3 regions of the Brevibacillus agri genome follow, and region 1 is predicted to be linked to each of the others. Evidence: riboswitches for the same ligand, from Rfam matches in the RefSeq annotation. Region 1 holds a riboswitch; each other region holds the start of a gene.
What was found. A riboswitch is a leader RNA that binds a small molecule or an ion and turns the genes downstream of it on or off. The one in region 1 is predicted to bind cobalamin.
Positions count from the first base shown of each region.

Region 2: linked by a shared signal. The riboswitch ahead of BA6348_RS18985 (ABC transporter substrate-binding protein) and the one ahead of BA6348_RS11390 (ABC transporter substrate-binding protein) in region 1 are both predicted to bind cobalamin.
Region 3: linked by a shared signal. The riboswitch ahead of nrdI (class Ib ribonucleoside-diphosphate reductase assembly flavoprotein NrdI) and the one ahead of BA6348_RS11390 (ABC transporter substrate-binding protein) in region 1 are both predicted to bind cobalamin.

Region 1 covers NZ_CP026363.1:2,272,567-2,280,566, reverse strand. Annotated here, with positions in the region: gene BA6348_RS11420 (N-acetylmuramoyl-L-alanine amidase family protein) at 1-923, shown strand, start outside; gene BA6348_RS11415 (hypothetical protein) at 920-1,306, opposite strand; gene BA6348_RS11410 (YitT family protein) at 1,549-2,208, opposite strand; gene cobU (bifunctional adenosylcobinamide kinase/adenosylcobinamide-phosphate guanylyltransferase) at 2,486-3,052, opposite strand; gene BA6348_RS11400 (ABC transporter ATP-binding protein) at 3,066-3,842, opposite strand; gene BA6348_RS11395 (FecCD family ABC transporter permease) at 3,850-4,887, opposite strand; gene BA6348_RS11390 (ABC transporter substrate-binding protein) at 4,890-5,867, opposite strand; cobalamin riboswitch at 6,018-6,166, opposite strand; gene BA6348_RS11385 (MBL fold metallo-hydrolase) at 6,302-7,249, opposite strand; gene BA6348_RS11375 (IS110 family RNA-guided transposase) at 7,658-8,000, opposite strand, start outside.
Region 2 covers NZ_CP026363.1:3,857,034-3,865,033, reverse strand. Annotated here, with positions in the region: gene BA6348_RS19010 (ABC transporter substrate-binding protein) at 1-535, shown strand, start outside; gene BA6348_RS19005 (ABC transporter permease) at 639-1,649, shown strand; gene BA6348_RS19000 (ABC transporter permease) at 1,667-2,560, shown strand; gene BA6348_RS18995 (alpha/beta fold hydrolase) at 2,618-3,382, opposite strand; gene BA6348_RS18990 (M24 family metallopeptidase) at 3,508-4,599, shown strand; cobalamin riboswitch at 4,615-4,821, shown strand; gene BA6348_RS18985 (ABC transporter substrate-binding protein) at 5,112-6,146, shown strand; gene BA6348_RS18980 (FecCD family ABC transporter permease) at 6,194-7,231, shown strand; gene BA6348_RS18975 (heme ABC transporter ATP-binding protein) at 7,228-8,000, shown strand, end outside.
Region 3 covers NZ_CP026363.1:2,894,488-2,902,487, reverse strand. Annotated here, with positions in the region: gene brnQ (branched-chain amino acid transport system II carrier protein) at 1-471, opposite strand, end outside; gene nrdF (class 1b ribonucleoside-diphosphate reductase subunit beta) at 956-1,909, opposite strand; gene nrdE (class 1b ribonucleoside-diphosphate reductase subunit alpha) at 1,974-4,058, opposite strand; gene nrdI (class Ib ribonucleoside-diphosphate reductase assembly flavoprotein NrdI) at 4,045-4,404, opposite strand; cobalamin riboswitch at 4,558-4,755, opposite strand; gene BA6348_RS14585 (alpha/beta hydrolase) at 4,930-5,751, shown strand; gene BA6348_RS14580 (ACT domain-containing protein) at 5,877-6,389, opposite strand; gene BA6348_RS14575 (hypothetical protein) at 6,423-6,755, opposite strand; gene mnmA (tRNA 2-thiouridine(34) synthase MnmA) at 6,775-7,887, opposite strand.

The sequences.
Region 1 (8,000 bases):
TGGCTGTCGTTTCGGAAGATTCCCATGGCTGGGTCAAGATCAAATACCAGCAGGCGAGCGGCTGGGTAGCCGGCTATTATTTGCAAAAAGGCAAAGCAGGCACTGCTGCCTCGCCAGCTCCTGCTCCCGTTCCTGCTGCGTCGGCAAGCAAAAAGACCGGGACCGTAGCGGCGGATGCCCTGCGCATGCGCAAAGGCCCTGGGCTGGAGCACGACATCCTTCATGTGCTCGCCATGGGCACACAGGTTGAGATACTCAAAAAGCAGGCCGACTGGCTGCAAACCAGAACCGCCGATGGAAAAACAGGCTGGGTATCGTCCATGTACATCCGCGAGGGGACAAGCAACCGCGTCGTAAGCAGCAGCAACAAGTCAGGCGGATTGCGGGGAAAAGTGATTGTCATTGATCCGGGGCACGGAGGAAGCGACGTGGGGACGCTCGGAACCAAATGGAGTACCGAAGAAAAGACGCTGAATCGGCAAACTTCGCTGCTGGTGGCGAGCAAGCTGCGCCAGCGAGGGGCACAGGTGACTTTGACCCGGACGAGCGATGCACAAAAGCCTTCTCTCGCCCAGCGGGTAGCCATTAGCGAAGCGAAGGCGGCGGACGCCTTTGTCAGTATTCACTACAACTCCTCCACGAAGCCGAACAGCGGGACCTTGACGTTTTTTTACGCGCAAAACAAAGATTACGACCTCGCGCGAAGCATCGAGACTCGTCTGGCAGGCGGGATCGGCTTGAAGAGCAACGGCATTTCTTTCGGCGACTACCACGTTTTGCGCGAAAACGACAGGCCGTCTGTGCTTGTTGAGCTTGGCTTTTTGTCGAATCCGAAAGACGAGCAGCTCGTTCGCACTGCCGCTTACCAGGAAAAAGCAGCGCAAGCGATCGTGGACGGACTTGCCGACTACTTCGGCGGCTAGTGGTACGGCTGGATGCTGTAGGAGAACAGCTTGCGCTCGAACTTGCCTTTGGTGCCAATAAGCTGGTACCACGTTTCTCCGATCAACAGGTCCGTCGCGAAATCTTTTTCCAGCAGATGGGTGATCCGGTTCATGACCGCCTGCTCCTGATCGCTGGCTGTTTTGCAGGACAGCGCCAGCACAAAGTAGGACTGGTCCTCCTCCATCTCCAAAATTTGCAGGTAAGCATCGCCGCCATGCTTGAGGTTAAAGGCGTCGACGACTCGCGCCAGGCCCTGTCGCGGCTGGACTTTGAACTTGGCGGCTTCCTTCCAGTTTGCAATCAGCGAATCATACAAGGAAAATGTGAGAACGAAGTGGCGGGTTGTAGTCGCTCGGATCAAACGCTTTCGGCCCCGCCTTTTGTTTTTTTTCCGGGATGACCACGAACGCTTTGTAGTTGCCAAAAAAACGATCGCTCATGCAGACCCCGTCCTTTCCGTCAGACAGCTTTACGTATGGGTTAGTATCCACTACTTCCCCGTGTCGTTATGTACAGGAACAGGGAAAAGGCCAAGTCGACTGGTAAACCGACCTGGCCTTTTTCGCGCTTTTGTATAGGCATGTTTTTCAACTGGATTTCTCATCATTGGTGTGTCATCGAGACGTTGCCATGTCCGTGCGCCTCTTCCTCCACAGCGATTCCTGCACCGCCGGCATTCACCGTCCAGGTAATCACTTGGCTGGAGATGACGACGGCCAAAATGGTGTAGAGCATCTCTTTCATCGGTACATACCAGAACGACAGGCCCAACACCATGGCGTCCAGCAACAGAAAAATCGTACCGATCGACAATCCTGTGTACTTGCTGAGCAACAGGGACAAAATATCGTCGCCGCCTGTCGCAGCTCCGTAGCGCAGAACCAGCCCGGTGCCGAGTCCGGTCAATACCCCGGACAACACAGAAGCGAGCGGCATCACTCTGCTCATATCCATCACAATCGGGGAAAACTGTTCGAACAGTTCATAAAACCCGGTAAACGCCAGTGAGGCAAAGATCGTGTCCCAGATGAACTGACGCCCTCGCACTAACCAGGCAACCAGAAACAGCGGGATGTCCAAGAGTAAAATCATCATCGCTGGCGACAGGTCAAAGGCGTATTTGGCCAGTAACCCCAGGCCGACGAAGCCGCCCTCAGACAAGTGGTTCTGAAAGTTGATGTGATAATACGCAAAAGCAAGCAAACATGCTCCAAACAAAATCATACCGTAACGTCGAGTAAATTGCAGCGCTCTCCTCATCATCGATTCCTCGCATTTTTGTCGGTTTTGGCACAGACGACCAACCGACTACGGAGGAACATCGCAAGTATAAGTCGCTACTCATACAAAGGGCCTCGCTTTCGTAGTAGGCTAGTCGTCCAAGTGACGGTCGACTACTACGAAGCTAGATGTAGGAGAGGTCATACCGTTTCCAGATCGTCCTATGGGGACGCATGGTATCCTGATCCTTTCCATTGCTTTTCTTATAGTATAGCACAAAAAAGGGAAAAAGACGACGCGAAACCGTCTTTTCCCCTGCCTAAAAGCGAAACGCCCTGCTTTTGAGTTCCAGCGGAATGCCTGCTGTGAGCAGAAACACCTGGTCGGCCACCGTCGCCAGCCGCTGATTCATCAAGCCTGCCAGATCGCGGAACATGCGCCCTAACGGATACTCCGGCACCAGTCCGGCCCCGACTTCATTTGTGACAAACAAAATCGTCCCGGGAAAGTCCTCTACAGCCGCAATCAGCTCGTCTGCCTGCGCAAGCGTGCGCGCGAACGCCTCGTCCTGCTCGTGGCGAATCAGCCAGTTGGACAGCCAGACGATCAGGCAATCGACCACGACGACCGCCTGTTTTTGCGCCAGCTCGTCCCGTTGCCCAAGCGAGCGGATCACGTCTGCGAGGGCGTAAGGCTCCTCGATCGTCTCCCAGCAAAACGCGCTCGTTCGCCTGCGCTCGCGATGCCTGGCTACGCGCTCCTGCAGCTCCTCGTCAAAAGCTTGCGCGGTGGCGATATAGACGCCCGATTGCCCCAGATGGGCCGCGTATTTTTCCGCGAAGGTGCTCTTGCCGCTGCGAGCGCCGCCTGTCACGAGTACGATCATCTGTATTCCCCCATTACGACCCGGATTGCAGCATGATTTGCGGCAAACGGTGGACAGGATGCTCCATGACGATCGGCCGCGTCCCGTACACCGCCTCGATCCGGTCGCTTTGCAGCATGTCTGTTGGCGTGCCTACGCCGATCTGCTCGCCTTTGTGCAGCATCAGGATGCGATCGCAATAGAGCGAAGCGAGATTCAGGTCGTGGAGCACCGCGACCACGGTCACCTGCGTCGTCTTTTGCCACTTGCGCACAATGTCCATCAGTTGAATCTGGTAGCCGATATCGAGATAAGTCGTCGGTTCGTCCAGAAGCAGCACCTGCGGCTTTTGCACGAGCGCCTTGCCCAAGGCGACGCGCTGCTTTTCCCCTCCGCTCAGTTGATCCAGCGTGCGATCGGCAAGCGGTGTCAGGCCCAAAAGCTGCATGATCTCGTCGATGAGCGGCCCGACGTCTGTCTGTTCCTCGCCCAGCCAGTTTTGGTACGGGTAGCGCCCCATTTCCAGCACCTCGCGAACGCGAAAGCCGACCGGAGGCAGCCCCTCCTGTTCGAGTACGGCGAGAACCCGCGCCAGCTCCTTGCGCGTATAGCGGCCAACCGGTTTGCCCGCGAGCGTGATTTCTCCCGCATCAGCGGCAATCACACCGGAGAGCATTTTCAAAAGCGTTGATTTTCCGCTCCCATTCGGGCCGATGATGCCAAAAAACTCGCCCTGCTGGACTGTAAACCCGATCTCGCGCAGGACGGACACATCCTGGTAAGACTTTTGCAGCCCGCGCACTTCGATCATGACGCGACTACCTCCTTCCGATCCGTTTGTTTTGCTTCAGCAAATAGGCGAAAAACGGCGCTCCCAAAAACGCAGTCACGACCCCGAGCGGGATTTCTGTCGGCACGAGCAGCATTCGCGCCAGCGTATCCGCCCACAGCACGTACACACCGCCGCAGATGGTCGCCATCGGCAGCAAAATGCGGTAGTCAGGCCCGACCATCATCCGCACCAGATGCGGCACGACCAGCCCGACAAACCCGATGACGCCCGCAATCGAAACCGCCGCTGCAGTCAGGAGCGTAGAGACGAGCAAAATGATGAGCTTCGTCTTGTCGACGTTGACTCCGAGATGCGCCGCCTGCCGCTCCCCGAGCGCAAACAGGTTCAACGAGCGGGCATAGCCAAGCAGCACGAGCACGCCGATCAGCAAATACGGGACCAGGACGTACGTGAAGGCCCAGCCGCGAAACGACAGGCTTCCCATCAGCCAGAAAACGATCTCGTTCACCGTCTGATCCGACAGCGACACCATGAAGGACACGAGCGAGCCGAGAAACGCCTGAATGACGACGCCAGACAAAATAAGCGTCTCCGTCTGCAGCTTGCCTTGCGTCTTGGCGAGGGCAAGCACAATCCACAAGCTGACAAGCCCCGTCAAAAAGGCGACGACAGGCGTGCTCCACTCTCCAAGAACAGCAAACTGCAAGCCGAACAGGATCAGAAAAGCCGCCCCGACGGCCGAACCGGACGCTACGCCCATCGTGAACGGGTCCGCAAGCGGGTTGCGCAGCACGCCTTGAAAGCCCGCGCCCGCAAGCGACAGGCAAGCTCCGATCAAAATGGCCAGTACGACGCGCGGAAAACGCACCTTCATCACGATCTGCTCGGACGACTCCGGCCATGTCGCCGGAATCCACTCCGACATGCCGGGAAGCTGGTGCAAGAGGATGAGCCATACTTGCGAAAGAGAGAGCGACGCCGCCCCCATCGAAATGCTGACCACCACGGATACGAGCAGCACAAGGCTGCTCGCTCCTCCCCATATAAGCCATTGCTTTTTCATTTTTATTTCACCAGGTCAGGATAAATCGCTTTAGCTACCTCGATCAAACCTTGTGTAATGCGCGGGCCTGGGCGCGCCAGCAGGTTTTGGTCCATTCCGAACACTTGCTTCTCGCGGATCGCCTTCATCGTATCCCAGCCGTTGCGGTTTGCGATGATCTCTTCCAGCTTCGTGCCCGTCTTGTCATCCGTAATGCCTTTGGCGTACAAAATGACGTCGGGATCGCTTTTCAAAATCTTTTCCTCGCTGATTGGGTTCCAGCCCTCTGTGTCGGCCGCAATGTTCGTCCCGCCTGCCAGCGTCACCAGCTCGTCGAGGAACTCCCCTTTGCCCACGGTCCAGCCTGGCGCAAACTCCAGGTACACTTTTTTCTTGTTTTCCGGCTTCACCGCTTTGACGGCTTCCTGTACGCGGGCGATATCCTGCTTCATCGCGGCGACGACTTTTTCCGCCTGCTCCTGTCGGTTGGTGATAACCCCCATCGTCAAAATGTTGTTCAGGATGTCATCCACTTTTTTCGGATGCGTGACGTACACTGGCATGCCGAGCGATTTCAGCTTGTCGGCAACCGGCTTTTCCATCGAAATTCCGCCGATGACCAGATCGGGCGACTGGGCGAGAATCGCTTCTTCGCTCGGCTTGACGACTCCGCCCACTTTTGGCTTCGTGCTCGCTTCTGCCGGATAGTCGTCGAAGTCGGAGACACCGACAATCCGCTCGTTCAAGCCGAGCGCGAACAAGATTTCCGTCTCTGCCGGGGAAGTCGAGACGATTCGTTGCGGCTCTTTTGCCACGGTCACTTCTTTTCCGGTCGCGTCTGTGACGGTAAGCGGGTAGACGGTCTGCTTGGCAGCCGCGTCCTGTGGTGCTGTCTGCGGTGCTTCTGCCTGCGGAGCAGGTGCCGTCTGGGTGTTGCCGCCGCAGCCGACGAGACTTGCAGCAAGCACCAGCGGGATGAGCAGTTTCCATGCGCGTTTCATATGTATGACTTCCTTTCTGTGCGACTGGTTGATTCTTAGCAAACAAAAACCCTTCGCTTCCAACCGGAACCAAAGGGTCGACATGTCAGGCTCATCCATGCTCACGCAAAAAAACGTCCTGAACGGGCCGAACCTTTCCGCGAAGGCGCAGGCACATCAGGCAAACAGGCAGGTCTCCTGGCTTGGCAGCTATTGCGACAGCCGCTTTACAGTGGCGGGACCGCGCCGGACTTGCACCGGCTTCCCTTTTCACCTCGTCCTTTGGCAAGGACCAAGGCACCTGTTTGCGCGTATTCAATTGCAATGGCCTACAACTGCTAAGACTCATCCATCATGATAGCATTCCTTTGCCAAAAAAAGAATGCTTTTTCGCTGCTGCCACGGCTACGTAAGCCCATGCTGCCCGTCTCGTACCCGCTGTCTGGCGTCTCCCGCTATTTCCTGCGCTTTTGCAAATAGTCGACAATTCCCATCGCACATACTTGCAAATCGAGCCGCAGCACGTCCAGCACCTCATGCCCGTCGCCGATCCCGAACGATTGCAGATGCGCCAGTACACGCCCGAACAGCCGCTCCGCCAGTTCGCCATCGCCGAGTCCAGCGGCTACGACCGCCTCCCCTTCCGCCACAAAGACAGGAAGCCACTCGCGCACCTGCCGATAGACGTCGGCAACATCGTCAGTCATGCCGAAATGCCCGAAATAGATTCGCGCAAGACCGCGCTGTTCAAAGCGTTCCACGGAGCGCAGCATCGCCTGCGGGTCAAACTGGTTCGGCGAGGTGGACGGCAGGACGAAGTGAATCCCGTCCCGTTGAAGCTGCGGATAGAAGACACCCGCTGTATCTCCCGTGAACATGCCGCGGCTGACCGGGTCGTAAATGCTGAAATGATGGTTGGCATGTCCCGGCGTGTCCCAAAATTCCAGGACACAGTTGGCGCCAATTTGCAGCGTCTCCTGGTCGGCGCGCACGATGATCCGCTCTTCGGGAACGGCGACAATCGGATCGAACAGGCGGTCAAAATCGTCGTGATACACCGCTCTGGCGCCCGCGATCAACCGACTCGGGTCCACCAGATGGCGCGCTCCTTTTGGATGCACCACGATTTTTGCCTGCGGGCACTCGCGCAAAAAAAGTCCCGCTCCCCCCGCGTGATCGAGGTGAATGTGCGTCACGATGATGTACTTCACTTGCTCCGGGGAAAATCCGAGCCTGCGCAGCCCTTCCCGTATGTACGGGACAGAAGGACTCGGCCCTGTCTCGACCAGGGTCAACTCGTCCTCGGCGATGACGTACGTTCCCGTCCGCTGCGCCCAGCCCATATCAAACCCGTCGATCAGATGGATGCGATGCCCCAGGAAAATCGGTTCTGTAGCTTTCATGTATACCCTCCCACTATAAAGTAATGTTTTCTCCTGTTTTCTCGCTCATTCTCTGTTTTTTAACTTTGACATCTTAAAGCTCTTGTCGGAAGATTGAAGGAGATACAAATATTTCTGTAAGGGCTGTGGCGGGAATAGAGCCTGCAATCACCAGTTTCCAGACTGTGGATAAAAAGGTATGATCGCACAGTGGATCTCCACATCCGCCCTCGGGGTTTACCCTCCCATGTCACGCTGGGTCTATGCCCTTACATTCCTTCGTTCTACCTCTCAAGGGGTGGAGGCCGATTCTAGCTCCTCGACTGGGTCGTTGCCCTTATGGATTATAATTCTTCGGCTTCTCCGGTGCTTCCGTTGTCATGGTTGTACACATGTGAATAAGCGAGATGACAGGTTTGTTGATAAGCTTTATGCAGCACTTTGTTGTAGCTGGGCTTGTCGAATCGGCCCCAATACTTCGTTTGCGTTATACTCTTTCTGCTTTGTCCCCAGTGCATAGAGGACGCGAACCAGTTTTCCACATAAGGCGATAATCGATTGCTTCTTCTTGAGCGGATTTTGACTACGCGTTGTATAATACTCGTGGAGCGCTTTAAACTCTTTGTTTTTGGCTACCATCGGCAGCATGCAGCGGAACAAGATGCCTCTTAGGCGAGAGCGCCCCCGCTTGCTGATTCCGGTCTTTCCCTTACGTTTTCCAGAGCTGTTCTCCGTCAGATTCAGCCCAGCCAGACGGATGATCTGCTGTCCA
Region 2 (8,000 bases), 1.6 Mb from region 1:
CAAGGCAAAGCAGCTTTTGACAGAAGCAGGCTTCCCGAACGGCTTCAAAATCAAGTTCTGGGCGATGCCGGTTGCTCGTCCGTACATGCCGGATGGCGTGAAAATTGCCGAGGCGATTCAGCAAGACCTGAAAAAGATCGGCGTAGAAGCGGAAATCGTCACCATGGAATGGGCGACGTACCTGGAAAAAACAAAAGCAGGCGAGCAGGAAATGTTCATGCTGGGCTGGACTGGCGACAACGGCGACCCGGACAACTTCCTGGCGACCTTGCTGGATAAAAACAACATCGGCGGAAACAACCGCACGCGCTGGGCAAATGAAGAAGCGCACAAGTTGCTGATGGCTGCCCAGTCTGCGACGACCAAGGAAGAACGCGAGAAGCTGTACCTGCAAGTTCAGGAAATCATCTTCAAGGACGTGCCGATGGTGCCACTGGCGCACTCGACGCCTGCGCTTGCTGCCAAGGCCAACATCATCAACTACAAGCCGCATCCAAAAGGCTCCGAGAGCTTGGAGAAGGTTGACCTCAAGTAAAACTGGATTGATCCGATGAGCAAGCAGGGTAAGAGGAGCGACCCTCTTCTTACCCTTTCTTTCTTGCACGCAGTCATTATTTTTTGGTAAGGAAAGCGAGGAGATGGCATTGCTATCCTACAGCATCCGAAGAATTCTTATGCTCATCCCCGTTCTACTGGGCATGTCCATCGTCGTATTTTCCATCATTCGTGCCATCCCAGGTGATCCGGCTCTGACCATATTGGGAGAGAAAGCAAGTCCGAAAGCGATTGAAGATTTACGGGAAGTTTTAGGCTTGAACAATCCGTGGTACATTCAATATTTTGACTACTTGAAGCAGATTATTACCGGCGACTTGGGCGTTTCCCTGCATTCCGGGGCAAGCATCACGCAAGAAATCGGCCCGTATTTGGCCGCCACCACCGAGCTGACGATTGTCAGCATGCTTTTCGCTGTCATTATCGGAGTGAACGCAGGGATTTTGTCTGCGTGGAAGCAAAACTCCTGGTTTGACTACTGTGCGATGCTGATCGCCTTGATCGGTGTTTCGATGCCAATTTTTTGGCTAGGGTTGATGGAGCAGTGGTTCTTTGCGCAAGAACTGAAATGGCTGCCATCCGTTGGTCGCGACAATTCGCGTAATCCTGTAGAGGCCATTACGCAGTTCTATATACTGGACACGATTTTGGCTGGACAGTGGGATCAGTTGTGGGAGGTCATCAAGCATTTGATCCTGCCTGGCGTGGCTTTGGGGACGATTCCGATGGCGATTATCGCCCGGATTACCCGTTCGAGCATGCTGGAAGTCATGCGTGCCGATTACGTGCGGACCGCTCGGGCAAAAGGCTTGGCGCAGTTCTGGGTCGTGTACAAGCACGCGCTGAAAAACGCGATGATTCCCGTGCTGACGGTGATCGGTCTGCAAACGGGCTTGCTTTTGGGCGGAGCGGTGCTGACCGAAACGATTTTTGGCTGGCCAGGAGTCGGCCGCTACATTTTCACAGCGATCGGCAACCGCGACTATCCGGTGATCCAGTCCGGCATTTTGGTGATCGCTACGATTTTCGTCTTGATTAATCTCCTGGTCGACCTTCTGTATGCCTATATCGATCCGCGCATTAAATACCGCTAGGGGAGGGACGAAGAGACATGGCAGAGACACAAGTACAGACGGTATCCCTGAGAGTAAAAGAGGAAGAAGTTGTCTCTCCTTGGCGGGAAGCTTGGAGAGCCTTGCGGAAAAACAAGCTCGCGATGGTGGGGCTGGCGATCATTCTGTTTTTCGTGGCAGTTGCCGTCTTTGCGCCAGTGATTGCTCCGTACCCGTATGACGAGGGGGAGCTGGTGATGAAAAACAAGCCGCCGTCCGAAGAGCATTGGTTTGGAACAGATTACAACGGGCGGGATGTGTTTAGCCGCGTCGTTTACGGTGCGCGCATTTCCTTGTGGGTCGGGACCTTCTCGGTCATCGGCTCCGTCGTGGCAGGCACGATTTTGGGCCTCTTGGCGGGCTTTTACGGCAGATGGATTGATACCGTCATCTCTCGCGTTTTTGACATCATGCTGGCGTTTCCAAGCATTCTTCTGGCGATTGCGATTGTCGCCATTCTGGGGCCATCCTTGCAAAATGCGCTACTGGCCATTGCCATCATCAACATTCCGACCTTTGGACGTCTGGTGCGCTCGCGCGTGTTGAGCCTGAAGGAAGAGGAGTTCGTCATGGCGGCCCGCGCAATCGGGATGAAAGACTCGCGCATTCTCATGCAGCACATTTTGCCGAACAGCCTGGCGCCGATCATCGTGACGGGGACGATGGGGATTGCGACAGCGATTATCGAAGCGGCAGCGCTCGGCTTCCTCGGGCTTGGTGCCCAACCGCCGGAGCCGGAGTGGGGGAAAATGCTTTCCGATTCTCGCCAGTACATCCAGAAGGCGCCGTGGACAGTCATTTTCCCGGGCTTGTCGATCATGCTGACGGTTCTCGGCTTCAACCTGATCGGGGACGGATTGCGGGATGCGCTTGACCCGCGGATGAAAAACTGATACGCAGCAAAAGGGGCGTAAAGGGACGCAGGCAGTCCTTTTCGCCTCTTTTTTTGTTCAGTTCAGCCATTGGCGGCATAGTTGGTTGAACGTTGCTGCGGCGCGCGTGACGACCTGGTGCTTGACCGACGGCACCATCACCAGTTCCGCTTGCGGAAGCTTTTTTTCCAGTAGCCTGGCATACGGCAACATGTTCGCATCGTCTGCGCCATAGACGAGCAGCATCGGCAGCTTGAGCTGGCTCAACTGATCCGTGCAATTGTAGCGGTGCCCGGCGGCGTACAGGTGGCGGAGGCTCGCTGCATCTGTTTGGCTGCCATGCTCAATCCAGCGGGAGCGAGCAAGCGGGTCGTCGAGATGAGAGGCGGCGATCGACCTGGCAATCAGCGGAGCTGCGTGCAGGCAGGACAGCGATTGGGCGAGCAGAAAACGGCTGTGCAACGAAAAGTCGGTTACTTCGGAAAAGGCGCTGACGAGGATGGCGCCGCGCACGTTTTCGGGAAAGCGGAGGCAGTATTCGAGGACGAGCGAAGCCCCCTGCGAGTACCCCAAAAGCAACGGACGCTCAAGTCCGAGCGACTGGCAAAGCCCGTGAATCACGCTGGCAAGCTCGCGCATGGTCGTAGGTCCAGCCAGCGGGGAGCTGTCGCCATGCCCCGGGAGGTCTGGCACGACGAGTTGGCAAACATCCGCAAGCGGCTCTTGATAGTCGAAGTTGACAGAGCCGATGCACGGGGCGTGAATGCACACGAGTGGCGTGCCGCGCCCTGACAGGTGGCAGGCGATGCGGTGGCTGTCCAGTTGTACGATGGTTGGTTCCATGTTGGTTATTCACCCCTAGCATATGGTGTCCGTTTCAAGAGAGAATTTTCCGTTCCGCTCTTCTTTTTTGGACAGGGAAATGGTATTCTCGAGGAAGAATCTTGTCGAAAGCGAAGGTGACGCAGGTGTATTTGGAGCGCATTTCGAAACTGCACGAATTTTTGACCAAACAAGAGCTCGACGCGGTAGTCATCACCTCTCCCAAGCACGTTTACTATTTGACCGGCTTTTTTACCGATCCGCATGAACGCTTTATGGGTCTGGTTATTCCAGCCCAGGGCGAGCCATCCCTGATCGTTCCCGCCCTTGACCGCGAAGCGGCAGCAGCGGCTTCGACTGTTCAGACGATTCATACGCATACGGATATTGAGAATCCTTACGAGCTTCTCAAGCAAGTGTTGCCAGCGAACCTGAAGAAGCTGGGCATCGAAAAAAGCCACATGACCGTAGAGCGTTACGAGGCGCTGGGACAAGTCATCTGTGCAGAGAGCTACGCGGATGTGGAAGAGCCGCTGCGCGAAATGCGCCTGATTAAATCGGCAGACGAAGTGGCTCGTTTGCAAAAGGCTGTCCAACTGATTGAAGATACACTCGGCGAGACGTTGAAAACATTCAAAATCGGCCAGACCGAAATGGAAATCGTCGCGGAGCTGGAATACCAGATGAAGCGTCTGGGAGCGGACGGCCCGTCTTTTTCCACGATGGTTTTGGCGGGGGAAAAATCGGCATTGCCGCACGGAACGCCTGGTTCGCGCAAAGTGCAGGAAGGCGATTTGCTCCTGTTTGACATCGGGGTAGCAGCGGACGGCTACGTTTCCGATATTACCCGTACGTTTGCTGTCGGCCAGATCAGCGAGCAACTGCGCGATATTTACGAAACGGTGCTGGCAGCGAACGAGGCGGCGATTGCCGAAGTTCGTCCAGGGGTGACGTTTGCCCATCTCGACCAGACCGCTCGCGACGTCATTGCCGCAAAAGGCTACGGCGATTACTTCATTCACCGTCTGGGGCACGGCCTCGGCATGGATGTGCACGAATATCCGTCCGTGCATGGGCAAAATCAGGAAACGCTGCGCCCAGGCATGGTGTTCACCATTGAACCAGGGGTGTACTTGCCGGGAGCAGGCGGCGTGCGCATCGAGGACGATGTGCTCGTAACCGAAACAGGCGTAGAAGTGTTGAGCAAGTTCCCGAAAAAACTGACGGTGATCGGATAAGGCTTCAAACTCACAATTTTATATGAATCTGATGGTGCTGCCCGGAATCGTTTGGTTCCGCCAGCTTAATAGGGAAGTCCGGTGAAAATCCGGCGCGGTCCCGCCACTGTAACGAGGAGTGTCCAGCAAAAAAGCCACTGTTTTTCGCGCGACGAAAAATGGGAAGGGCGCTGGGGATGATGATTCGTAAGCCAGGAGACCTGCCATGAGATGATTTACAATCGACCCACGAGGATGGGACAGATGTGGAAGCAGACTAGGAACAGGCGTCATTGGCAACGCCGAATCTATAGGCATGTCTACGTATGTCAAGCACCTCCCGATTGGAAACTGGGGGGTGCTTTTTTCTATGAACATCGCCGTGGCGGTCGAGGCTGTGAAAGGGGTGATGCATTTCCTGTGTTGCCAAACAAGCAGGCTCTCTGTATAGTAAAGGTGTAATTCGTAATCATTACGATTTACATAACGCTTCATTTTCATCATGCCAACAACAAAAGAAGAGGGGTTACCAGATGAGTACAATCCGTAAGAGAAAAAAAGCCTTCCACGGTTTCTGGATGGCAGCGCTGGCAGCGATTATGCTGCTTTTGTCCGCATGCAGCTCGGCAGCACCTGCTACGACCGAATCCACGGTGGCGAATGCTGGCTCGGAGCAAACGGCCCAGCCTGCTGCTGACAACAAGCCCGTCACGATTGTGACCAACGGGATCGAGATGACGTACCCGGAAGCGCCAAAACGCGCTGTGACAATGAACCAGCACGTAACCGAAGTCATGCTCGCGCTGGGGCTGGCTGACAAAATGGTCGGAACCGCGTACCTGGACGATCACATTTTGCCTGAGCTGAAAGCCGACTACGACAAGGTACCAGTCCTGTCTGACAAGTATCCGACCAAAGAAGTGCTTTTGGCCGCAAACCCTGACTTCGTCTACGCAGGCTGGAAAAGCGCATTTGGCGACAAAGGCGTAGGCTCGATGGAGGACTTGGAAAAGGCGGGAATCAAATCGTACCTGCAAGAGTCCTCGAACAAGCCGGGTCCGACGATTGACGACGTGTTCGCCGATATTCGAAACATCGGCCGCATTTTCCGCGTAGAAGACAAGGCGAACGAACTGATTGGCAAAATGAAAGCGGAAATCGAGCAAACCGTGAGCAAAATCGGCACGGTGGACAAGCCGCTGAACGTGTTCGTGTACGACAGCGGAGAAGACCAGCCGCTGACCGCTGCCAACAACTACATGACTTCTCTGATTAAAGCGGCAGGCGGCAAAAACGTGTTCGACGACATTCAAAAAGGCTGGGCGACCGTAAGCTGGGAAGAAGTCGTGAACCGCAAGCCAGACGTCATCGTCGTGGTCGACTACGGCGACAAGACGATCGAGCAAAAACAAAACTTCCTGTTGTCCAAAAAGGAACTGGCTGACGTGCCAGCGATCCAGAACAAACGTCTGATCGTGCTGCCATTGTCCGCAGCGTCCGAAGGGGTACGCGCACCGATCGCGCTGAAAATTCTCGCGGAAGGTCTGCACCCGGATACATTCAAATAAGAAACGGCTGCTTAGACAAGGAGGGAACGGCCCTGCACAAGATCAAGATGCCCTTCATCATCGTTGCCCTGCTGATCGGGCTTGTCGTCTCGATTACGTTTGCGGTGACACTCGGCTCGGTGGAAATCAAACCAGCGACGGTATGGAAAATTGCCTTGGCGAATCTCCCGCTGGTCAATCAATGGGTGGAAGTGGATTGGTCAAAAGGAGAACAGACCATTATCTGGGACATTCGGTTTCCCCGCGTCCTGCTGGGGGCTGTCGTCGGGGCCGGCCTGTCTGTTGTGGGGGTGGCGATCCAGTCTCTGGTTCGCAACTCCCTCGCAGATCCGTACATATTGGGAGTCTCCTCGGGCGCATCGGCCGGAGCGACGCTGGTCATTTTGTTCGGAGCATTCAGCATGTACGGACAATTCGCGCTTTCTTTCGGTGCTTTCACCGGATCGCTCGTCTCGATCCTGCTTATTTTTACCTTGTCCCGCATCGGCGGGCAAAACTCGACGGTGCGTCTGCTCATGGCCGGCATCGCGATTTCCGCCATCCTGTCTGCGATCACCAGCCTGATTATTTTTTCCGCGCCCAACGAGCACGGCATCCGCTCTGTCCTGTTCTGGATGAGCGGCAGTCTGGCCGGAGGGAAGTGGGAGTATTTGACCATACCGACGCTGATCGTCGTCATCTGTCTGATTGTCCTGTTGACGCAATACCGTTCGCTCAATGCGATGCTGATGGGCGAAGAAGCGGCGGGGACGCTGGGCGTCAATACGGTGCAATTTCGCAAGCTGCTGCTGGTCATTACCGCGCTTTTGACGGGCGTCATCGTCTCGATCAGCGGGTCTATCGGCTTTGTCGGCTTGATGATGCCGCATATCGTTCGCGTCATCGTCGGCTCGGACCATCGTCGCGTCCTGCCTGTCAGCGCCTTGTTCGGGGCCATTTTCCTGATCTGGGCGGACGTGATCGCCCGGCTTGCGTTTGCGCCGGAAGAGCTGCCGATCGGGATTATCACGGCGCTGTGCGGCGGTCCGTTCTTTATTTGGTTGATGATGCGCAGCTCATATTCTTTCGGAGGTAGCGGGCGATGAATCTGCATGTGGAGAACATTTCGGTCGAGCTGGAGAAAAAAACGATTTTGCGCGACGTTAGCCTGACGGTTCGCTCCGGCGAATTTGTGGGGCTGATCGGGCCGAATGGCAGCGGAAAGTCCACCCTGCTCAAAAGCATTTATCGGGCGCTCGAGCCGCGCAGCGGATTCATTTCCCTGGACGGGGCTGACGTGTACGAGCTTACCGCCCGGCAAAATGCGCAGCGCATGGCGGTCGTGCGCCAGGAGTCGTCGATCGAGTTTGACTTTACCGTCATGGAAATCGTCATGATGGGGCGCTCACCCCATAAAAGGCTGTTTCAAACCGATACCCCGGCGGACAGCCGCATCTGTGAAGAGGCGCTGGAGCGGGTCGGCATGCAGGCGTACGCCTCGCGCAGCTTTTTTTCCTTGTCTGGCGGAGAAAAGCAGCGCGTGCTGATTGCAAGAGCGCTGGTCCAGCAAGCCGAGTTTCTCGTATTGGACGAGCCGACCAACCATCTGGACGTCCGGTACCAGCTACAGGTGATGGATCTGGTCAAGACGCTCGGGATTACCGTGTTTTCCTCGCTGCATGATCTGAATATCGCCGCCATGTACTGCGATCGGCTGTACGTCATTCGCGACGGGGAGCTGGTTGCTTCCGGCACGCCGGAGGAAGTGCTTGAACCCGGGTTGATTCGCGATGTTTTCGGGGTAGAGACAGAGGTGGTCACCCATCCGATCACGGGGAAAAAACACGTTTATTTCTTTTCGGAAGCGGTCCGCGT
Region 3 (8,000 bases), 620 kb from region 1:
CATCGGTGTCAAGACTTTTCCGACTACATTGATAATTTTTCCTGGATTGAGCGACAACAGGCAAGCGAGCGTGAAGAACAAGACGGTAAACACAATCAACGGCAAAGGCCCGGCCTGCTCGGACAAGAACGGCTTGATCCCGATCTCAAACGAAACATTCCCGGAGCGCGGAATCGCAAAAAACGGCCCGATCGCCAAATAGAGCAAAATCGTGAAAACAAGACCGAACAGCGGGTGCACACGGCTTGCGAGCGAACGCAAATCGTCTTTACCTGAATACACCAACGCTGTAATTGCCAAAAGTGGCAAGCCAACCCCTGTCACGAGAAAACCGGCGTTGGCTTCCCAGACGTTCGTTCCCGCCATCTGTCCCAGCATCGGTGGAAAAATCAGGTTGCCTGCTCCGAAAAACAGCGCAAACAGCATAAATCCGATGATGACGATAAACGAATATGAAACTTTTTGAAGCATGACAAAAACCTCCTGTGAGTAAGAACGAAGGGCCTTGTAAGGAACCCTCAGATTAGTGAAAAAATTCACGAAGTCTAGCGGCTCGTCCAGCCTCCAGCCAAACTGGATAACACTGGATTCATTGTCAGATAAATCAGTCCTCCAGACGCATGACACGATGATTCTGCGACTCTCGTCACTGCCGCTTTGCTGTTCCAGCCTAAGCCCAACTCGGCTCGACCGGATGGCAATCAAAAGAGCCGACACATCATTTATTTATAACATAAATATGAATGAAAAGGTATTTTAAAATGAAGAATTCTTTTATTCCTTTCTATAAAAGATTCTTGATCGAGAAAATCTCACAGGAAGGAATGTGGGCAACTCATCCGCTACTTCGCGCGCGCCTGTGCATGCGCGCCGCTCGCCCCTTTTCGCGTAACGGGCACGACAAAAAGGCTGCCGTCTGTAGACAGCAACCCTTTTAAACGATCGTTTAACTTTTTTACTCAAAGCGAAAATCGTCATCCGTCAGCGGCTCGACGTTGAGCGTGCGGACGTAGCCATTGCCTTTTTTCGAGAAGAAATCATGCTGCTTCGTGTGCGTGCGAATCCCGTTCAAGACGATCGGGTTGACTTCCTCCTCGGGGAAAAACGGCTCCAGCCCCAGATTCATCAACGCTTTGTTCGCGTTGTATCGCACGTAGGCCAACACCTCGTCCGCCAGGCCAATCTCTGTGTACAAGGAGACAGTGTACTCCTCTTCGTTTTGGTGCAGCTCGTGCAATAGCGCGTACAGCTCCTCTTTGACCGTCGCCTGCTCCACGACGCTGAGCCGCTGGTACACTTCCTGCGCGAGCACGCCGACGTACAGGCCGTGAATGCTCTCGTCCCGGACGATCAGGTCGATGATTTCGCCGCTGCTCGTCATCTTGCCCTGCCCGGCCAAAAAGAGCGGGTAGAAAAAGCCGCTGTAAAACAGGTAGCTTTCCAAAAAGACGGAGGCGACCATCGCCATGTACAAATCTTTTGGCGTCTCGATCTCCTGGTAGCGCTTTGCGATCAGCGCCGCTTTCTTTTGCAGATGCGGACTCTGCTCCACCCAGGCAAAAATTTCGTCAATTTCCTCCGTGGCCGCGAGCGTCGTGAAAATGCTGCTGTACGATTTGGCGTGGATTTGCTCCATCATGCCCATGAAAGCCAGGACGGCTTTGCGCTGCAGCCCGTCCACATGCTCCATGATTTTCGGCATCCCGACGCCGCCTTGCACGGTGTCGAGCAAAGTCAGTCCGCCGAGCACTTTTTTGTACGTGTCCCGTTCCGAAGCGCTGAGCTCCATCCAGGACATTTTGTCATCCGAGAGCGGAATCTCGTCATCGGTCCAGAACTGCATGATGTTCTGGTTCCAAAACGTCATCGTAAAATCGTCGTCTGGCCTGTTCCAATTGACAGCTTTCATTAGGGCGTTCCTCTTCTCTGAAAAAACTTTGTTCCATGCCGGATGGTTCCTCACAGTAAACGGCTTAAACGGCGCAGCTAATGCACTCTTCTACCGTCAAATGCTTGGTGCGCGTGTAGTAGAGCGACTTCAAGCCTTTTTTCGCGGCGTAAATATAGTAGCGCGCCAGCTCTCTGGTCGAGATGTTGCTGTTGACGTGCAGCACGGTGGAAATGCCTTGGTCCACATGCTCCTGGATTTCGGCGATCAGATCGATCACTTTGAACTGGTCGATCACATAGGCAGATTTGTAGTAAAAATAGTTTTCCTGCGACAAATACGGCATCGGGTAGTAGGTCGTCGAGTTCGCGTACGTTCTCGTTTCGATGTGCTCGACAACCGGCATCACGCTCGACGTCGCATTCTGAATGTAGGAAATGCTCTGCGTCGGCGCAATCGCCAGACGGTACGCGTGATACAGTCCGTTCTTCTGCACCTTTTGCTTGAGCGCGGCCCAATCCTCCGGCGTCGGAATGTGCATGCCTGCGAACAGTTGCTTGCCTTTTTCCGTGCGCGGACGGTAGTCGTTTGCGAGGTATTTGTCAAAATACGTGCCTTTGGCGTACTCCGACTGCTCGAAGCCCATGAAGGTTTCCCCTTTGGCCATGGCGATCTCCATGCTCATTTCCAGCGAGTAGAAGTTCATCATCATGAAGAACGTGCGGGCGAAGTCTTTTGCTTCCTCGCTCTCGTAGGCGATCTTGTTTTTCGCCAGGTAGCCGTTCAGGTTCATCGCACCCAGCCCGACGGAATGCAGCTCGCGGTTGGCCTTTTGCACGCCTGGCGCATTTTCCACGCGGGTCACATCGCTCACGGCGGTGATCGCCTCGATGCCCTCGCGCACGGATTCGCGCACTTTTTTGTGCTCCATCACGTTGACGATGTTCAAGGAAGCGAGATTGCAGCTAATGTCGCGGCGGATGATGTCCGGCTCGCCGTAGTTGGTAATCGTGGACGTCTCCTGGAGCTGGAAAATTTCCGTGCACAGGTTGGACATTTTCACGGAGCCGATGTCCTTCAGCGCGTGATTTTTGTTCGCGTTCGTCTTGTTCATGATGTACGGGTAGCCCGACTCCATCTGGATCATCGCGATCTTGGTGAGCATTTCGCGGGCGCTCATGACTACCTTTTTCTTGACGCGCTCGTTTGCCACCAGCTCGTCGTACATCTCGTCGAGATCCAGATCATCCAGATGGGCGCCGTACTCCTTGTAGACGGAGTAAGGAGCGAACACTGTCAACGGCTTGTTTTCCTCTGCCAGCTTGTAAAACACATTCGGCACGATCAGGCCGATCGACAGCGTCTTGATCCGCGACTTTTCATCGGCATTGATCTTTTTGCAATCGAGAAACTCGTTGATATCCCAGCCGAAGATGTTGTAGTAGGCTGCCCCGGAGCCTTTGCGCTGCCCCATCTGATCGGCGTAGGAAAACGCGTCCTCCAGCAGCTTGAGTACAGGCATGACGCCCTTGGCTGCGCCCTCGACGCCTTTGATCGGCTCTCCGCGCCCGCGCAGCTTGGACAGGTTGACGGCCACGCCGCCGCCGATTTTCGAAAGCTGCATGCAAGTGCCGAGAACGTAGTTGATCGAGTTCAAGGAGTCGTCCATTTCCAGCAGGAAGCAGGAGACCATTTCGCCGCGGCGGCTTTTCCCCGCATTGAGGAACGTCGGCGTCGCCGGCTGGAGTCGCTGGTCCATCATCGACACGGTCAGCCGCTTCGCCAGTTCGAAGTCTCCGCGCCCGAGCGAGAGCGCCACAATCGCCACCCGATCCGGGTACTGCTCCAGATACATCGATTTGTCGTCTGTTTTCAGGGCGTAGTCTTTGTAAAACTTGGAGATAGCCATGTACGAAGCGAATTGAAAACCAGCGTCATGCGCCAGGCGGAACACTTCATCGACCTGTTCAACCGTGTAGCTTTCATACACATTTTCATAAAAGTCATTTTCGATCAAATAGTCCATGCGCTCTTTCACGCTGTTGAAGGTCATCGTCTTCGCCTGTACTTCTTCCATGAAGACCGCGACTGCCTCTCTGTCCTTTTCCAGTTGGTAAAATCCGTCGCTTCCTCGCTGCATCAGTTGGTTGTTCAATTCAATGTGTCGCAATTGCTGCCACCCCACTCGTAAATTGTTCCACGTCACGGCCGGTACCGGACAGTTCGAATTTGGAAATGACCGGAACGCCATATTGGCTGGCGATCGTGTCTGCGCTTTTGGCAAAGCTGGCTCCCCAGTTGCGGTTGCCGCTGGCTGACACGCCGCGCAAATAGACATGATTCCGCTTCAGAAAACGGTCCACCTTCTCCGGCACCTGGCCAAAGCCTGTCGTGTACGTGACCAGAATGAACGGCTCGTCGATCACCATCTCCGGATCAATCTCCACGTGCGGCAGATCGAGCTTGCTGACGAATCGTCTCACGTTTCCTGTTTTCGAATCAAAAGCGATTAACATGTCCCTCATCCTTTACTGCTGTTCTATACTTTTTTAGCCAAAGTAAAAGCGCATCCGACGCCAAAATGTCGAATGCGCATGATGATCCCCATCGTATCCATCCGCCGAAAAACGAATGGAGCGCTCGAACACTTCCCTATCTCCCGTAGGTTACACAGTGCTGACGGTCAGGCAGGTCTCCTGGCTCGGGGTCATCGCTCCATTCGTGCCTTCCCGATCGGCTGAATCAGTGGCGCAAAAACCAAATGGAACTCTCTCATCACAGTGGCGGGACCGCGTCGGAATTTCACCGACTTCCCTATTAAGTCTACCAAATATAGCGTGGCAAACACCTGTCCGCATCAATATGTAGTTGGTAAAACTTACTTTACCTCAATATATCGTAGGAGTCAAGCTCGGCATGCTCTATTTTGGCGACTGATAATCTCTCTCATTTCTCTATTGCCAATCTCTGGTTTGCGTCCATATAATAGGTTTCATGCACAAAAAAGGTAACGCCACCGGCCGATTGGAGAGTGACCCCTGATGGAAAGCACGGTTTATGAAGCAGTAGCCATTCCGCGTTCGCAAACGAGAAAAATGACATACAACGACCGCACGTTCCACATCTTCGTCAGCATCCCCGACGTGGCTTTGCCGCCGTCCGGCTTCCCGGTCATTTACTTGCTGGATGCCAACTCGGTGTTTGGCACCATGACCGAAGCGATTCGCCTGCAATGCCGGGTTCCGGAAAGAACGGGCGTCGATCCGGCCATCGTCGTCGGCATCGGCTACCCGACAGAAGCGCCGTTCCACCCATCGCGCTACTACGACTTCACCCATGTCGTTCCCGCATCCGAGCTGCCCGCTCATCCGCGCGGCGGCGAATGGCCGGAAATGGGCGGGGCAGAAGGCTTCCTCAGCTTCATCGAAGACACGGTGAAGCCCGCGATCGAAAAGGACTTGCCCGTCGACCGCACGCGGCAAACGATTTTCGGACATTCGCTCGGCGGCTTGCTCGTGCTGCATGCCTTGCTGACCCGGCCACACGCGTACCAATGCTACATCGCCGGCAGCCCGTCGATCCACTGGAACGAAAGCGTCCTGCTGGAAGAGGAGCGCCGCCTGCCGTCCCTGCTCACAGACGACTTGCGGGTCAGAGCGCTGCTCGCCATCGGGGAGCTGGAAAACGACGGCCGCTTCCACGTCAACGTCAAGGCGCAGGCGATGGCTGAACGGTTGTCCGCCATGGGCAACGGGCAGATCGAAGCGTCGTTCCGCCAATTTCCGGACGAAAACCACACGTCTGTCCTGCACGTCCTCATCAGTCACGCCATTCGCTTTGCTTCCAAGCCAACTGCCCGCTAGTCAGGGCAGTTTTTTCTTTGCCTCGCTCCATGCACACAAGCAAGCAAACAAGGCAGTCGGCACACGCAAAAAACCGCCCATACGAAAACGATGAGCGGCCATGCATGCACTACTGCTCTTTTCGCCTATTGCAGAGACAACACCTTGTTGATCTGCGGCAGCTCCTCGATGGCAGCTACGACAGTTGGCGTAATCTCTTCGTCGGTGACGCAAATCAACAGGGCGTTTTTCCCCTTTTGCTCACGCGACACATTCATCTTGGAAATATTGATCTCGTGGTCAGCCAGCTTGCGGGACACGTCGTAAATGACGCCCGGATAGTCGGTATGGTGCACCAACAGACCGTGAGCGCCCGGAGGGATCCGACAGGCGCAGTAGTTGATCTCGCTGATGTACACTTCGCGCCAGTCCTGGGCAAACGTGTATTTGTTCGCTCCCACGCGCAAATTCGCCAGATGGTTGGCGTACTCGCCGGAGCTGTTTTGAACCGAAACGCCGCTGCCAAGTCCATCCACCAGAAGCGAAGCGATCTCTTCTTTATTTTCATGGGCCAAAATGCTCAGGGACGCCCCTGCGAGCTGCGGCTCCAGTCTGCGAATCAATTGGGCCAATTCACGAAGTCCAGCATATTGGGTCATGTAATCCCCTCACTCTCCCAGTCAGGTTAATCCTTAATGCGGAAGAATCCACTCTTCCGGTTCCTTGATAATCGAGGAATGGTTATCGGAGCGATACCAGGCTGTCAGGCTTTGCCCATCTTTCGTGTACACGATGCGATAGATGGTGTTGCCCTTTCCGCTTTTCGGGAAGGGACTCTCCTCGGGAGGAACCACTGTCACACCACCCGCTTCAATCACGCCACCCTTTTCCTTGATGACGCTCTCGATCACGGTCATGTGCTCGTTGCTCGTGGCCGACATCCCCACGTAAGCGAGTATTCCCAGCAAAAGCGCTCCCGCCAAAAACGAAACAATAATCACTTTTGACTTTTTCGTAGCATCCACCAAGCGCTTCCCCCGTTATTCAATTCTCTTTGTCGATCAAACGCACCTTGTCAATCGTACCTCCGCCCAGGCACACTTCCCCATCGTAAAAGACGACGGCTTGGCCAGGAGTAACCGCTTTTTGCGGCTCGGCGAAAACGACTTCTACGGTGTTGCCCTCGCGGATGTGCACCGTCACTTGCTGGTCCGGCTGGCGATAGCGGAATTTCGCGGTGCACGCAAACGATTCGGTCGGCTTGTTCGCGCTCACCCAGCTTACGTCTGTCGCCAGCAAGCTACTCGAATACAGGCGGGGATGGTTGGAGCCTTCGCCGACGATCAAGACGTTGCGCTCCAGGTCTTTGTCCACCACAAACCACGGCTGGCCGGTCTTGCCGTGCCCGCCGCCAATCCCCAGGCCTTGGCGCTGGCCGAGCGTGTAGTACATCAGGCCGTCATGCTGCCCGATCACGTCTCCGTCTACCGTTTCGATATTGCCGGGCTTGGCTGGCAAGTAGTTTTGCAAAAACTCGCGGAAGTTGCGTTCGCCAATGAAGCAAATCCCTGTGCTGTCCTTCTTTTTCGCGGTGTAAAGCCCGGCTTCTTCGGCAATTTTGCGCACCTCGGGCTTCGGCAAATGCCCGATCGGGAACATCGTTTTTGACAACTGCTCCTGGCCGAGCACATTGAGGAAGTACGTCTGGTCTTTGTTGTTGTCCGCGCCGCGGATCAGCTTGTACTCTCCGTCGATGAACTTCACCTGCGCGTAATGGCCGGTGGCGATGTAATCGGCTCCCAGGTCCATGACCTTGGCGAGCAGCTCGCCGAACTTGATTTCACGGTTGCACATCACATCAGGATTCGGTGTGCGCCCGCGTTTATATTCATCCAAAAAATACTGGAACACCTTGTCCATGTATTCTTTTTCAAAATTCACGGTGTAGTATGGAATGCCAATTTGTTCACAGACGCGCCGGACATCCTGGAAGTCTTCTTCCGCCGTGCAGTGGCCGAATTCATCGGTATCATCCCAGTTTTTCATGAAGATGCCGATGACGTCATATCCCTGTTGCTTGAGCAGGTAAGCCGTCACGGAGGAGTCGACCCCGCCGGACATGCCGACAACGACGCGTGTATCTTCTGGTCGTTTCATAGTCTTTCTCCTCTTGATTTAATTTGTCCATCTACAGATTACCATGTTTCGTCCAACAATTCATGTTTTGTTGCACTTTTGTCGGCCTAATGTGAAAAACGCCTGCCGCAATG